One region of the Lysinibacillus sp. GW823-FHT06C08 genome, then DNA from elsewhere that is predicted to be linked to it. Evidence: riboswitches for the same ligand, from Rfam matches in the RefSeq annotation. Region 1 holds a riboswitch; each other region holds the start of a gene.
The links. Region 1 has a riboswitch for cobalamin ahead of AC1Q6O_RS09310 (hypothetical protein). Riboswitches for the same ligand answer to the same signal wherever they lie in the genome.
Positions count from the first base shown of each region.

Region 2: another riboswitch for cobalamin. It lies ahead of cobT (nicotinate-nucleotide--dimethylbenzimidazole phosphoribosyltransferase); the one in region 1 lies ahead of AC1Q6O_RS09310 (hypothetical protein).
Region 3: another riboswitch for cobalamin. It lies ahead of AC1Q6O_RS13300 (energy-coupling factor ABC transporter permease); the one in region 1 lies ahead of AC1Q6O_RS09310 (hypothetical protein).
Region 4: another riboswitch for cobalamin. It lies ahead of nikA (nickel ABC transporter substrate-binding protein); the one in region 1 lies ahead of AC1Q6O_RS09310 (hypothetical protein).

Region 1 covers NZ_JBXAHN010000002.1:307,131-310,343, forward strand. Annotated here, with positions in the region: gene AC1Q6O_RS09300 (phBC6A51 family helix-turn-helix protein) at 1-174, shown strand, start outside; gene AC1Q6O_RS09305 (hypothetical protein) at 1,003-1,314, shown strand; cobalamin riboswitch at 1,420-1,603, shown strand; gene AC1Q6O_RS09310 (hypothetical protein) at 1,837-2,595, shown strand; gene AC1Q6O_RS09315 (elongation factor G) at 2,701-3,213, opposite strand, start outside.
Region 2 covers NZ_JBXAHN010000001.1:929,055-932,267, reverse strand. Annotated here, with positions in the region: gene AC1Q6O_RS04295 (trimeric intracellular cation channel family protein) at 220-825, shown strand; gene cobT (nicotinate-nucleotide--dimethylbenzimidazole phosphoribosyltransferase) at 893-1,948, opposite strand; cobalamin riboswitch at 2,043-2,219, opposite strand; gene AC1Q6O_RS04285 (DMT family transporter) at 2,279-2,761, opposite strand; gene AC1Q6O_RS04280 (hypothetical protein) at 2,827-3,129, opposite strand.
Region 3 covers NZ_JBXAHN010000005.1:53,345-56,557, forward strand. Annotated here, with positions in the region: gene cbiQ (cobalt ECF transporter T component CbiQ) at 1-727, opposite strand, end outside; gene AC1Q6O_RS13295 (energy-coupling factor ABC transporter substrate-binding protein) at 733-1,005, opposite strand; gene AC1Q6O_RS13300 (energy-coupling factor ABC transporter permease) at 1,007-1,753, opposite strand; cobalamin riboswitch at 1,898-2,082, opposite strand; cobalamin riboswitch at 2,344-2,525, shown strand; gene AC1Q6O_RS13305 ((2Fe-2S) ferredoxin domain-containing protein) at 2,670-3,041, shown strand; gene cobJ (precorrin-3B C(17)-methyltransferase) at 3,046-3,213, shown strand, end outside.
Region 4 covers NZ_JBXAHN010000008.1:212,920-216,132, forward strand. Annotated here, with positions in the region: gene metE (5-methyltetrahydropteroyltriglutamate--homocysteine S-methyltransferase) at 1-1,103, shown strand, start outside; cobalamin riboswitch at 1,234-1,426, shown strand; gene nikA (nickel ABC transporter substrate-binding protein) at 1,572-3,191, shown strand.

The sequences.
Region 1 (3,213 bases):
ATGCAAGCGCTAGTACGCGAGTGTGAGGCGGGTAATGCCTCAATGATGAAGCTATATATGCAAACGGAGGGTATGCTTATTGACCGTGCGGAACTAGACGTTAAAACGCATGCGGTAGATGAAGCTGCGGTTGCTGCACAGTTGGCTCGCATTAAACAAGGGCTAAATCGTTGATATATCAGCGTTTTAGAGCGGTAAAGTATTAAATTGGCGGTGGTTGGCTTCGGCTGACTGCCGTCTTTTTTTTGCGTTAAAGGAGCGTTAGGGCTTCCGACTGATTCCGAAATACGGGGAAAACATCGGGCGGAAGGCGCTGGCGCATATGGGTACTCGCAAACAAATCGTTATCTGACAATTTATCCGATATTTTATACAGCTTTTTATGCAGTATTGTAACGTATGTACAAACAGGGATAGTCGCAAGAATTGCAGTATATCAACGGTGTATAAGATTGTGTATATCTTGTTTTTACATAAAAGTTATGAAAGTCAGTAGAATCAGCATTTTGTAGGTGTTTTTAGTTTACATAATCAAGCTTATGGGAAGTTGAAAATGAATATTTATTCATTTGATATTTATTGCGTCAATTAAACGTTGGATAACTCGAAAATCCCCCCAAGCCACCGACTTCCTACAGGCGCTTTCTGCTGTCCGATAATTACAGATACCATTTTCAAAACAAGCCAGTTTTTTTCGCTGTCAGACGTATCGAGAATCGTTGAATCGGATAGTTGTGCTGGTGGAATCGTCTGAATGTCGCAAAAGATATTAGTTATATATTACTTTAATTGAAAATTATAGGACTTTATTACAGTGATTTAACTTGCGTTAGTTTTGCGTCAATGCTATTTCTCTGTATTTTAACTATACCGCTAAGTGCAACCAAATAGTATCAGTCGACTTTCCTTTGTTTTTTGGCGTAACTAATTCGGATAATTTAGCGGATATTTACAAAAATATATTTGCGCTAGAATATCGAAGAGAAAGTGAGGTAATTAAAAATGTGGCATAGGGAAAATATTTTAACAGCAGACGTTAGAGCAGCGTTTAATTTAACCGAAGGTCAAGTGAGATCAATCGTAATGGCTATGAGAAAAAAAGTTGGAATTTTTACGACTAAAGTTGGCGGTGATTTACGCTATAATGCCCGTGAGGTAAGTGTTATAGAGTTCGTTCGCACTCGAATGAACGAGAATTATTTACTAGATGATGCGTGTGATTTAGCAGTATTAACGCATTATGGGAAGGATGAAAACGATGTAATAAAACAGTATCTACTATCTGAGTTACAACGAATAGAAGGCAAAGAATGAGAAGCTGGAAAATATTATGATATTTGACTTTAGAAAAACACTACTTTACAATTGATTTTAGTAATCTAATAGGAATGTGGAGTACACTCGATTCCTATGACAACTGAATAGCGTGTAGTAATAGGTGTAAATTGCGTGCAATTTGCTTAAAAGGGAAGTCGGTGTGAATCCGACACTGTCCCGCAACTGTAAATGTGAGCGACTTTTCAGCAACCACTGTCAAATGATGGGAAGGGGAAAAGTGGCGATGACCATGAGTCAGGATACCTGCCTAGTTACGAGTACACACCATAAACCTACGAGGAATAGGAGGTGGCATGTTGACAAAACAGAATGCTCTGTTCGTCACAGTACGTCATACGCCCAAAGTTCATGAAAGGGTTCATTTTAGAACTCCTTCACATTTACTTAGGGTTTGTTTGGCATTGTGTGATGAAGCACATTAAAGCGAAGGATTTCCTCAAACATAGTAGGAAGTCCTTTTTGTTTTGAAAATATGTACGCAAAGGGGATGCACATAGGATGAATATTCATGCAACGACAACACAGGAAACGCCTTTTGTAGATATGACGATTTGTAAGCAGCCACGGACAGAAATTGCTAAGAAAGCGAAAACAAGAATGGTGGTCGAATCACTAATTGATCAATTATTAGCAACGAGACTGATTCGCAACAATCGTTTTTTTGAGCAAATCTTATATAATAAAGACATTATTTGGATACAAAATGGGGAGGTAGAAGGCCATCTTTTTGCTCAGGCGAATTTAACGGATCAACTGAAAACGAAGACGAATAGCTTTATGATGTATATGCCAACCAACCCTATTGTTTATGAGGTGAATGGGGAGCAGTACCACTTAATTACACGCATTGATTCAACACGAGCAAAGCCTAATCTTGACCGTCTTTCACAGGAGCCCAATCCAGTGTTAAGCGCTGCACGTGTCAATGATTTACTATGCTCGATTGTCATACGTTTTTATGAAACGTATATGAACGATTTAGAGCAAATTCCTCATCAGGATAAACTAATTGCATTTGCACAGCAGGAATACACGCAGTTTCTTCAAGCCGTTCAGGAATTAAATGATTATCACTTTAATTGGCATCCACGTGGGAACGGCCACGAGCTATTATTAACATTAATTGATCAACTACAAATATTAAAAAGTCAGCCTGGAAAAGTAGTTATCGACTTCACGAATACGCAAGGTTATGTGGTGGTTGAACCTGCCTATCCGGTGCACAAGCCTTCAAAGAAAGCTGTTGGTGCCATATAAAAGCAAGCCCTCCATGAAGCGGAGGGCTTGCTTTATTTTTTGTAGGGATATTCTACCTTCATCTGAAGTACTAGTTCAACAGATTTGCCATGCTAGTACATGAACTTAGCTCTGACAATGCATGGCTGCTTGCGCCTCTTGCCAAGGGACAGAATAGCCTTTACCTTTTGAACAAAAAATGCTGGAAGAACTGTATTCAGGGTCGGCATTTTTATCATAGCCTATTTGAGATATTACTTCTTCTGCATGATGACACACATCATAGCCATCAAATTGGAGGGTAAGCGCACCTTTCCCATTTGTATAGGCGGCAAAAATCGTGCTATAGCTCATGAAGGTCGCTACTGGTGCACGTCCTGTTAATACAACGTCTGTTTCAGTGAGTACAGGGTCGTCGAAGGTGCCAGCAGCCTGTTGAATGTCGGTCATCATACGGCCAATAAAGTCATTGGAAGCCTTCATTTTAAAGCGATAATACGGCTCAAGCAGGACGTTCTGTGCTTGTTCCAGTCCTTGGCGCAGTGCTCGGAAAGTGGCTTCTCGGAAATCACCGCCAGACGTATGTTCATTATGTCCACGTCCCGTTAAAAGCGTAAAATGAATATCTGTTACTGCGTA
Region 2 (3,213 bases), on a different contig from region 1:
GTTTTTCTTTATTTCATTAACATCTTATCAATTTGTATAGGTACCTGTAAAACTTGCCTATTGTTTCTCAGCGAAATTTACGCTAAGCTAATGTGCGGACTTATTTCAAGAAGAGTATTTAATGATGGATTTTGGCTATTAAATTCATAGATTTTGTTACTTACAGGATCTTTCTGCTTTAGGAATGAGATTCATTTATTTATAGAAGGGGTGAAAGGGATGGCTTGGGAAGTTTTTAGTATTATTGGTACAATTGCCTTTGCTATTTCTGGGGCAATTATTGCAATGGAAGAGGAATACGATTTATTCGGTGTTTATATACTCGGTATCGTCACTGCTTTTGGTGGAGGGGCTATCCGAAATTTACTTATCGGGCTACCTGTCACAACATTATGGGGACAGGATATGATGTTTCAAATTGCACTTGCAGCAATTACCATATTTTTTATTTTCCCTCATCATTTGATTCAACACTGGCATCGTTGGGGCAATTTCACAGATGCAATTGGCTTATCAGCATTTGCTATTCAAGGCGCACTCTACGCTGTAAAGCTGGATATGCCGATTAGTGCTGTCATTGTAGCTGCGGTCTTAACAGGGTCAGGTGGTGGAATCGTGCGTGACTTATTAGCTAGACGAAAACCACTTGTTCTTCGTGACGAAGTCTATGGTGTTTGGGCTGCTCTCGCAGGGCTTGTTATTGGATTTGATATTTTTACAGGAGACATTTTCCTTTATATGTTATTTGCGGTAATTACAGCATTACGTATTCTTTCCTATATGATGAAATGGCGTTTACCTTTGCGAAGGTTGAATCGGGCATAGAGTCTATCATTGATTAAATAAGCGCAAATTGTTCCTTAACTATTTGCGCTTAATTGTTTTTCGGTAACTATTTAGCCAAAAGATTCATTGCTTCTTCCAGTGTCACCATATTTTTCATCATTGAGCAAGCAGCATCTAATAGAGGAAAGGCTAGTGTTGCACCGGAACCTTCTCCTAGCCGCATATTCATGTTTAGCATGGGTTCCACTCCTAGTAATTCAGCGGCAATTTTAGCCCCTGGCTCCTCCGATGCATGAGAAGGTATAATAAAGTCCTTTACTTTTGGTTCAATTTGATAAGCAATAAGCGCAGCAATAGTTGAAATAAATCCATCAATCACAACAGGTTTTCGGTAACTTGCGGCTGCAAGGATGATACCAGCCATAGCCCCAATCTCTAGCCCTCCAACTTTAGCTAGAACATCAATGATATCGTTAGGATTGGGCTTGTTGAGCGTAATTGCTTTTTCAATGACCTCTGCTTTATGAGCAATTCCTCCTTGACCAACACCTGCTCCAAACCCTGTTATTTCAATTGAGTCATAGCCAGTCAAAACAGCTAAAATCGCAGTACTCGGCGTTGTATTACCGATGCCCATCTCTCCTGTTCCAAGTAGATTGGCTCCTTTTATAATTTCATCTGTTGCCACACGAATCCCCACTTCAATAGATTGAATGGCCTCCTCTCTAGACATAGCAGGGCCTTGTGCCATATTATCTGTACCATATTTTACTTTATGAACGATTACGCCCGCATTGAGTGGAAGATCATCCTTTACTCCAACATCTACCGTTACAACCTTCGTATTCGTCACACTTGCAATCGCACAAACACCCGTACCTCCTTTTGGAAAATTTAATGTTTGAAATAAAGTAACATCTTGTGGGTTCGTCGTCACACCTTCCTTACAAACTCCATGATCTGCTGCACAGACAATCATCACCTTTTGATCAATCACCGGATATAATTGTCCTGTAATCCCAGAAAGTTGCACAGCAATGGATTCTAATTTACCTAGGCTACCTGGCGGCTTACATAGAATATCTATTCGCTTCCTTGCTTGCTCCCTACTATTTTTATTAGCGCCTTGAATGTTTTGAATTGTGTCATGTAATAATTGCATTGTCATTTCTCCTCTCGTTCTTCATGAAGACAAAATAAAAAGCCTGTAGTTTATTGTCATGACAAATAAACTACAGACTTTTCCATCATCTATATCCACTTAAAGCAAATAGGCAGGTCTCCTGGCTTAAGTTCAACATTTCATAGTACCTTCCCAGCAATGAGCTAGTGGTCTTCACTATTAAACTCCCTTTTACAGTGGCGGGTCCGCTAAAGCTTTTCACTTTATTCCCTATTCTCCCTTAATGGGCACCTAATGCTTGTATTAAACTACTTTTAATCTACGACAGCATATTTCTTCTGTCAATATTTAAATGCGATACTCGTATGCCTATTCTTTTTCTAGCTCGCTTAGCAATGTTGACCCTAATAATAGGACCGCTCCTATTATTTGTAGATGCGTCATTTTTTCTCCAATAATCATCGTTGAAATGACTAATGATGTTAGTGGAGCTATATAGCTAAGTATGGCTATACTTTGCCCTTTCAGCTTTGACATGCCCCAAAAGAACAATAAAAATCCAACCCCTGCATGGACAATACCTAATGTCATTAATAATAGGACTGACTTAAAACTGAGTGTCATAACCTGAAACCCTGTTGTCCCAAGTATATAAAAACAAAGGAAAAAAGCTGCTAAAGATAGTTGAATAATTGTATTTTCCGGTTCTTTTAAGCCACATATACATTTATTTGTAAATGTTAGAGCTGTATAAAAGCATGCGGCGATAAGACTGTAGACAATGCCAATAAAATGTTTACTGTCTCCAGTGCCTTGACTTTGGACAATCAAAAATAGGCCAAAAATGGCCACACAGACATACAGTATTTTTCTGCTAACTAGCTTCTCTTTTAAGACTATTGGAGATAAACAGATTACTAGTACTGGTGCAAAATAATAGCTGAGTGCAGCATTAGCAATTGTTGTTTCTTAGCCTGAAATAAGAAAATCCAATTCCCACATAAGGCAACACTAGAAAGTATTAATCTCCACTTATTTTTGAGAATACTTCTTTTCGTTAAACTTTCCTTTATATAAATAAAAATCACTATCAAAAAACAAGCACCAATCAAACTCATCCAAAAAGCGATTTCACTTGAAAACAAAGGGATATACTTGGCAAAAACACCAACTGCGCCAAAAATAATCATGGATAATACAAACGCTAATTTTCCGCTCATTACAATTCCTACTTTCTACGTATAAGCATTAACCTACACAGTAGAATCTATTGAAAATGAGCAAACTGTTATTGTATGCCTTGA
Region 3 (3,213 bases), on a different contig from region 1:
TTATACCAAGCCAGTTTTTTTTGCTATAGGCGCCCGTTTCATGCCAATAAACCGTTTCACCACCACGCGCCAGCATGGCATGATTAAGCTCTCGACTGCGCTGAAACATTTCAATAAACAACGCGGCAATTAGCATAGACACTGAACGTAACCATTGCATGGGTGAGTGGTAGCCAAGCCGGGCTTGCTGGGCCAAATGAATTTTTTGCATGCTTTCTAAAAAAATAAAAATAAAACGATAGGTGAGTTCTACTAGCTCAACTAATAAAGTAGGTAGCCGCCATTGTCGAAGCACATAACAAATTCCTTGTACAGATGTCGTTAAAACTAAAAAATATAAGCAACTTATACTGCCAAGTACAATAAAGAATAGTTGCTGGGCGGTAGCGATACTGGCTCTCCCAATAAAAATTGTCCAGTTTATATACGTAAATGCCCCCATATGGGCTGGTAATGTATGCGCTGCTGGAGCTATCGAAATGATGATTGATAAGAGACTTGTGAATAAGAAAAAACCAGGTAGTAATAATAGCTTCGCATAATAGTTTAGTGGAATTTTCGCGCCCCAAATGATAAAAGCACTCATTACAAAAAATGTAATGAGTGAAAGTCGTTCATCTCTCATAATAAGCGTGAATAAAAGTAGTCCTAATGAAAATATCATTTTTTCTAGCGGATGAACGAACGCTAGCTTATTGAGATACGCATACTTATCAATGAGTAACATAATCCTTAACCTTCTTTATGCTTGCCACGCATATAGCCAATAAAGTAGCCGATAAAACCAGCACCAATAGCTGCTTGTAGCACGAATAATAAGCTTTCAATTTCACCACTAGGTGGTTCCCACAAACTATCAAACCATGGCTCATATTCTGCATTGATCTCCCCAATGGCTGCTTCTGCTTCACCGTCGGCTCCTCCAAATTCTGCTCCTTTTTGGACGAAAAGAGGGATAATCGCCAATAGTACGACGATTGCTAAAAGTAATAAATTTCGTTTCATATTAGTGCGCCTCCTTTGTAGAGAAAACACGTAAAGATTTTAATTCGCTAATATTATATTTTTTCAAGAAGTTCATGACAATAACTGTTAATATTCCTTCACTCACAGCTAATGGGATTTGTGTTAAGGCAAAAATACTTGCGAACTTTGTAAAGGAAGCCATAAAGCCTCCAACTTCAGATGGGAAGGCTAGTGCTAATTGAATGGAAGTCACCACATATGTACCTAAATCCCCAAGCATGGCCGCAAAGAAAACAGCTAATGAAAACGATAACCCCAATTGTTTTGCCCCTTTAAATACAAAGTAGGCGATAAACGGTCCTACAATAGCCATCGAAAATGCATTAGCCCCTAATGTTGTGATCCCACCATGAGCTAAAAGTAAAGATTGAAATAATAAAACAATTGTCCCAATGACACTCATGGCTAACGGTCCAAATAATACTGTTCCGAGACCTACTCCTGTTGGATGTGAGCAGCTCCCTGTAACTGAAGGGATTTTTAAGGCTGATAGGACAAAGGCAAACGCACCGGACAGCCCCAGAATCATTTTTGTTTCAGGGTTTTCATCAATTGTTTTACGAATAGAGCGCAATCCTAAAATAATAAATGGGATGGAGATTACCCACCAAAAAATAGCCCATTCGATTGGTAAAAAACCTTCCATGATATGCATGGCGAAGGCACGCTTTGGCACCATTAAAAAAGCCAATAGAAAATAACTAAGTTTCCACCAAGACAGCTTCAATTTTTTTCCTCCAAACTGTAAATAGATTTTTAGAATGTAGCGTGCGTAATAAAAAAGCACTTTTCCGTTGTTGGAAAAGTGCATAGCTAAAAAAGCAAATAACATTTTCATCTGCTAAGCCGCACACCTATCCTCGTAGGCTGAAACGATCACTTATGTTCGGCAGGTCTCCTGGCTCTAGTTCAACACTTTATAGGTCTTCCCATCCATTGGACAGTGACATTTTCTATAAAGCTCCCTATTACAGTGGCGGGACCGCGCCGGACTTAAACCGGCTTCCCTTTTAAGCAAAATGACGAGCATTTTACACCGAAAAATAGTAAGTTGTGAGATTTCACGACAAAGTGTATCACGAATTTCCATAATTATGCTATACTTTTTTTATAAAAAATTAAAAATAGAATATCAATGTCGAAAATTCTGATAACTAACGTTTTTTAGGATTAAAGAAGGCAAATTCAAATTTTTAATAGCTTTCACCCCTCCTATGAAATTGATAAATTTGTCATGATTTTTTAAAGAAATATTGAAATTTTAAAATAATAAGATATGATTAAGACAGTTTTCTATTATGTATACGATTAAAAATTTCATATAAAACGTCGATAAGTGCTCGAAGAACTCGAGATAATAGGGAAATTGGTGAAAGTCCAATACAGCCCCCGCTACTGTAATAGCTGATGAAATCGCAATGCCACCTGTGCAAACTAGGGAAGGTGCGACAGTAAAATGAAGCTTAAGTCAGGAAACCTGCTTATCAGATTGTGCATGCAAACTTTTCGGAGGGAGAAGTTGAAGCAAAAGCGAGGATCTGTCTTTCAATCTATTCGTTTTTATTTGGCTTCTACAAACCTTTACTCTTCGGCAGAGTAAAGGTTTTTTCTTTTTTCCAAAAGCAAATGAGGGGAGATATAAGATGACAACGTGGAATTTAGAGGGGATGAAAACACATCTCTTTATTTGCAATGGCAGTAGCTGTATGAACAAGGATGGGGAGGAAATTACCCAAGCTATACGAGATGAAATACAGCGTAACGCACTAGATAAAGAAATACATACGACAAGAACGCGCTGTAATGGACGATGCAAGGATGCTTGTGTTGTGATTGCTTACCCTCAGGGGAATTGGTATCGTGTACCGTCAACGGAGCATGCTAGAACACTTGTACAGGATTTGCATCATGAATCCTTATATAACGATCATGTTTTTACACTTCGAGAAGGGACATTACAGCGAACAGCGCAAACAACAGCCATTAAAGGGATTGAAAAGGTGAAAGAGGGGTAAAAACATGGCGCAAAAAGGGAAAATTTTCGTAGTAGGCTTTGGGCCTGGAGACTTTAAGCATATTACGACACGTGCAGTAGAGGCTTTACAACAAAGTGACATGATCATAGGCTATAAAACCTATGTTGAACTGATTCAAGATTTAGTCAGCGCAAAATCCATTGTCAGTACA
Region 4 (3,213 bases), on a different contig from region 1:
AAGCCGCTCAATCCTTATCAACAAAGGATTTTGAGCGACATAATGATTTTAGTCAACGTCAAAAAATACAGCAGCAGGCATTAGGACTACCCCTTTTCCCAACAACGACAATTGGCAGCTTCCCTCAATCTGATGAGGTGAAGAGAAATCGTAATGCTTGGCGAAAGAAACAATTGTCGAATGAAGACTATGAAGCATTTATTGAACTGGAAACAAAGCGCTGGATTCACTTGCAGGAGGATCTTGATATGGATGTACTAGTTCATGGAGAATTTGAACGGACAGACATGGTTGAATATTTCGGTGAGAAATTGACGGGCTTTGCCTTTACTGAAAAAGCATGGGTTGTTTCGTATGGCTCTCGCTGTGTGAAGCCTCCAATTATTTATGGAGATGTAGCATGGTCTTCAGCCATTACCGTGAAAAAGTCTGCGTATGCCCAAAGCTTAACGAAGCGCTTTGTAAAAGGGATGCTGACAGGGCCAGTGACCATTTTAAATTGGTCCTTTGTACGCGATGATATTTCTCGAAAAGATGTGGCTTATCAAATTGCATTAGCACTTCGCAGGGAAGTGGAAGCACTAGAAGCGGCTGGCATCTCCATTATTCAAGTGGATGAACCAGCACTCCGTGAAGGGTTACCTCTTCGTAAAGAAGAATGGGGGGCTTACTTAGACTGGGCGGTCAATGCCTTCAAGCTTGCTACATCAAGTGTTAAGGATGAAACACAAATTCATACACATATGTGTTACTGCGAATTTAACGATTTCATAGAACCCATTAGCGCGCTAGATGCAGATGTGATTTCTATTGAAACATCACGTAGCCATGGAGAGCTAATTTCTTCCCTTCAAGTAAATCCTTATACAAAAGGAATCGGATTAGGTGTTTACGATATTCATAGCCCACGTGTGCCGAGTGAAGGCGAAATGTTAGCCATTATGAAAGATAGTTTACAAGTTCTAGACAAACATCAATTTTGGGTTAATCCTGACTGTGGCTTAAAAACAAGGAAAGAGCCAGAAACAATCGCGGCTTTAGCTAATATGGTAGGTGCTACTAAAATATTGCGTCAGGAGGTGAAGGAATCTATATCAAGATAACGAAAACAATATAATAAAAGGAGTTAAAGAAAGATCAGGTCATCTACCTGGTCTTTTTGTATAGAGGTTTTATTATATTCAGAAAATAAAATTGACGTGAACATTTCAGCATGTTATGTTTATTACTAATTTCAAATATTGCATTACAAGTTTGAATGAAAGTATTTTTCATTCAATTAAAAGGAAAATGGGTGTAAATCCCATGCTGTCCCGCAGCTGTAAATGAGGAGTTTTGTTTCGATTACCACTAAGTTCTTTCTTGGTAAGGTGAAGCAAAATGATGAATCATAAGCCAGAATGCCTGCTTGTAAGAAGATTCATTGATGATCTACGAAAGATAGGGAGATGGATGGAAGCTTACGTATTTGTAGGTTTATCTGTCCTTATTCTTGTGGAATAAGGTTTTTTTATGCCTTCTTTCTATTCAATTTGTAGATATGAACAGGGAATAGAGATAGGAGACAAAAAATGAGATGGACGAAGTATTTACTGCCTTTCCTGCTTGTTTTGACCTTGAGCTTTCTTGCAGGTTGTACAAGCTCAGAAAAGGACAAAGGAAATTCAGCACCAACAGAACAAACAGATGAAAAAATGATTACGATTGGATGGCCATTAGATGTAGGGCCATTAAATCCCCATACATATTTACCAAATCAGATGACTGCTCAAGCCATGGTTTATGAATCTTTAGTGGCGTATAACGATGATGGCACAATTACACCAAAGCTAGCAGAAAGCTGGGACATCTCAGAGGATAAAACTGCTTATACGTTTCATTTACGCAAGGATGTTAACTATTCGGATGGGACTGCCTTTAATGCTGATAATGTGATTCGCAATTTTGATGCAGTATTAGCGAATCGTGACATGCATTCTTGGATGGGTATGGTCAACCATATTAAAGAGGTCGTCAAAGTAGATGAATCAACAATACGTTTGCAATTAGATGAACCATATTACCCTGTGTTAAACGAATTAGCCTTTGTCAGACCTTTCCGTTTTTTAGGGGATAATGGCTTTCCAGACGGTGATGCGACAAATGATTCCATTCAATCAGCTATTGGCACAGGACCATGGGTATTAACAGACTATAAAAAAGATGAATATGCATTATTTAGCCGTAACGAACATTATTGGGGTGAAAAACCTCTCGTAGATAAAATAAAGGTTAAGATCATTCCAGATTCGGAATCCCTTTCGTTAGCCTTTGAAAATGAAGAATTAGATGTCATTTATGGTCGAGGGATTATTAGTTTAGATAACTATACGTACTTAAGAGATAGTGGCAAATATAAAACAGCTACATCTGAGCCGCTGTCTACGAAAGCATTACTGTTCAATACTCAGTCAGGACCGTTAGCTGAGCTAAAGGTTCGACAAGCTATTCAATATGCTATCAATAAAGAACAAATGGTAGACAATATTACACATGGTACAGAAAAAGTGGCAAACACGCTATTCTGGAATGCCATTCCTTATGCCAATATTGATTTAGCGCCCATTATATATAATCCTGAAAAAGCGAAGAAATTGCTAGATGAAGCGGGCTGGACGCTACAGAAGGGTGAAAAAATTCGTTCGAAAAATGGTCAACCCCTTACATTAGATTTAATCTATATTGCTACTGATGCCATTCAAAAACCTATGGCGGAATTAATGCAAGGCGAGCTAGCAAAAATAGGGGTACAGTTAAATATTGAAGGGGCAGATGTTATGGTTGGTCTGCAAAAATTAATGGATGATCAGGTTGATATTAACTTCTGGCGAACAAATGGACCGCCGACTGATCCACATAGCTTTGCAAATGAATCAGCTACGCCAAATGCTAGTGGTGTATATGAAGCAAAATTAGGCTTACCAAATGCTCAGGAGATCGATACAAACATACATCAATTATTAGTCGGTACCGATGAAGAGGAACGCGTGCAGCTATATACGGATATTTTAACAATGTTCCACGATCAAGCATTATTCTATCCAATATCGTATGAAACAAATAATGTTATTTATCAACCATATATGAAGGATTTTGCACCACGTGCTTCTGAGTATGACATTCCATATGCGCAAATGGATAAAGAAAACTAAGTATGAAAGAGAGAGTGTGTCG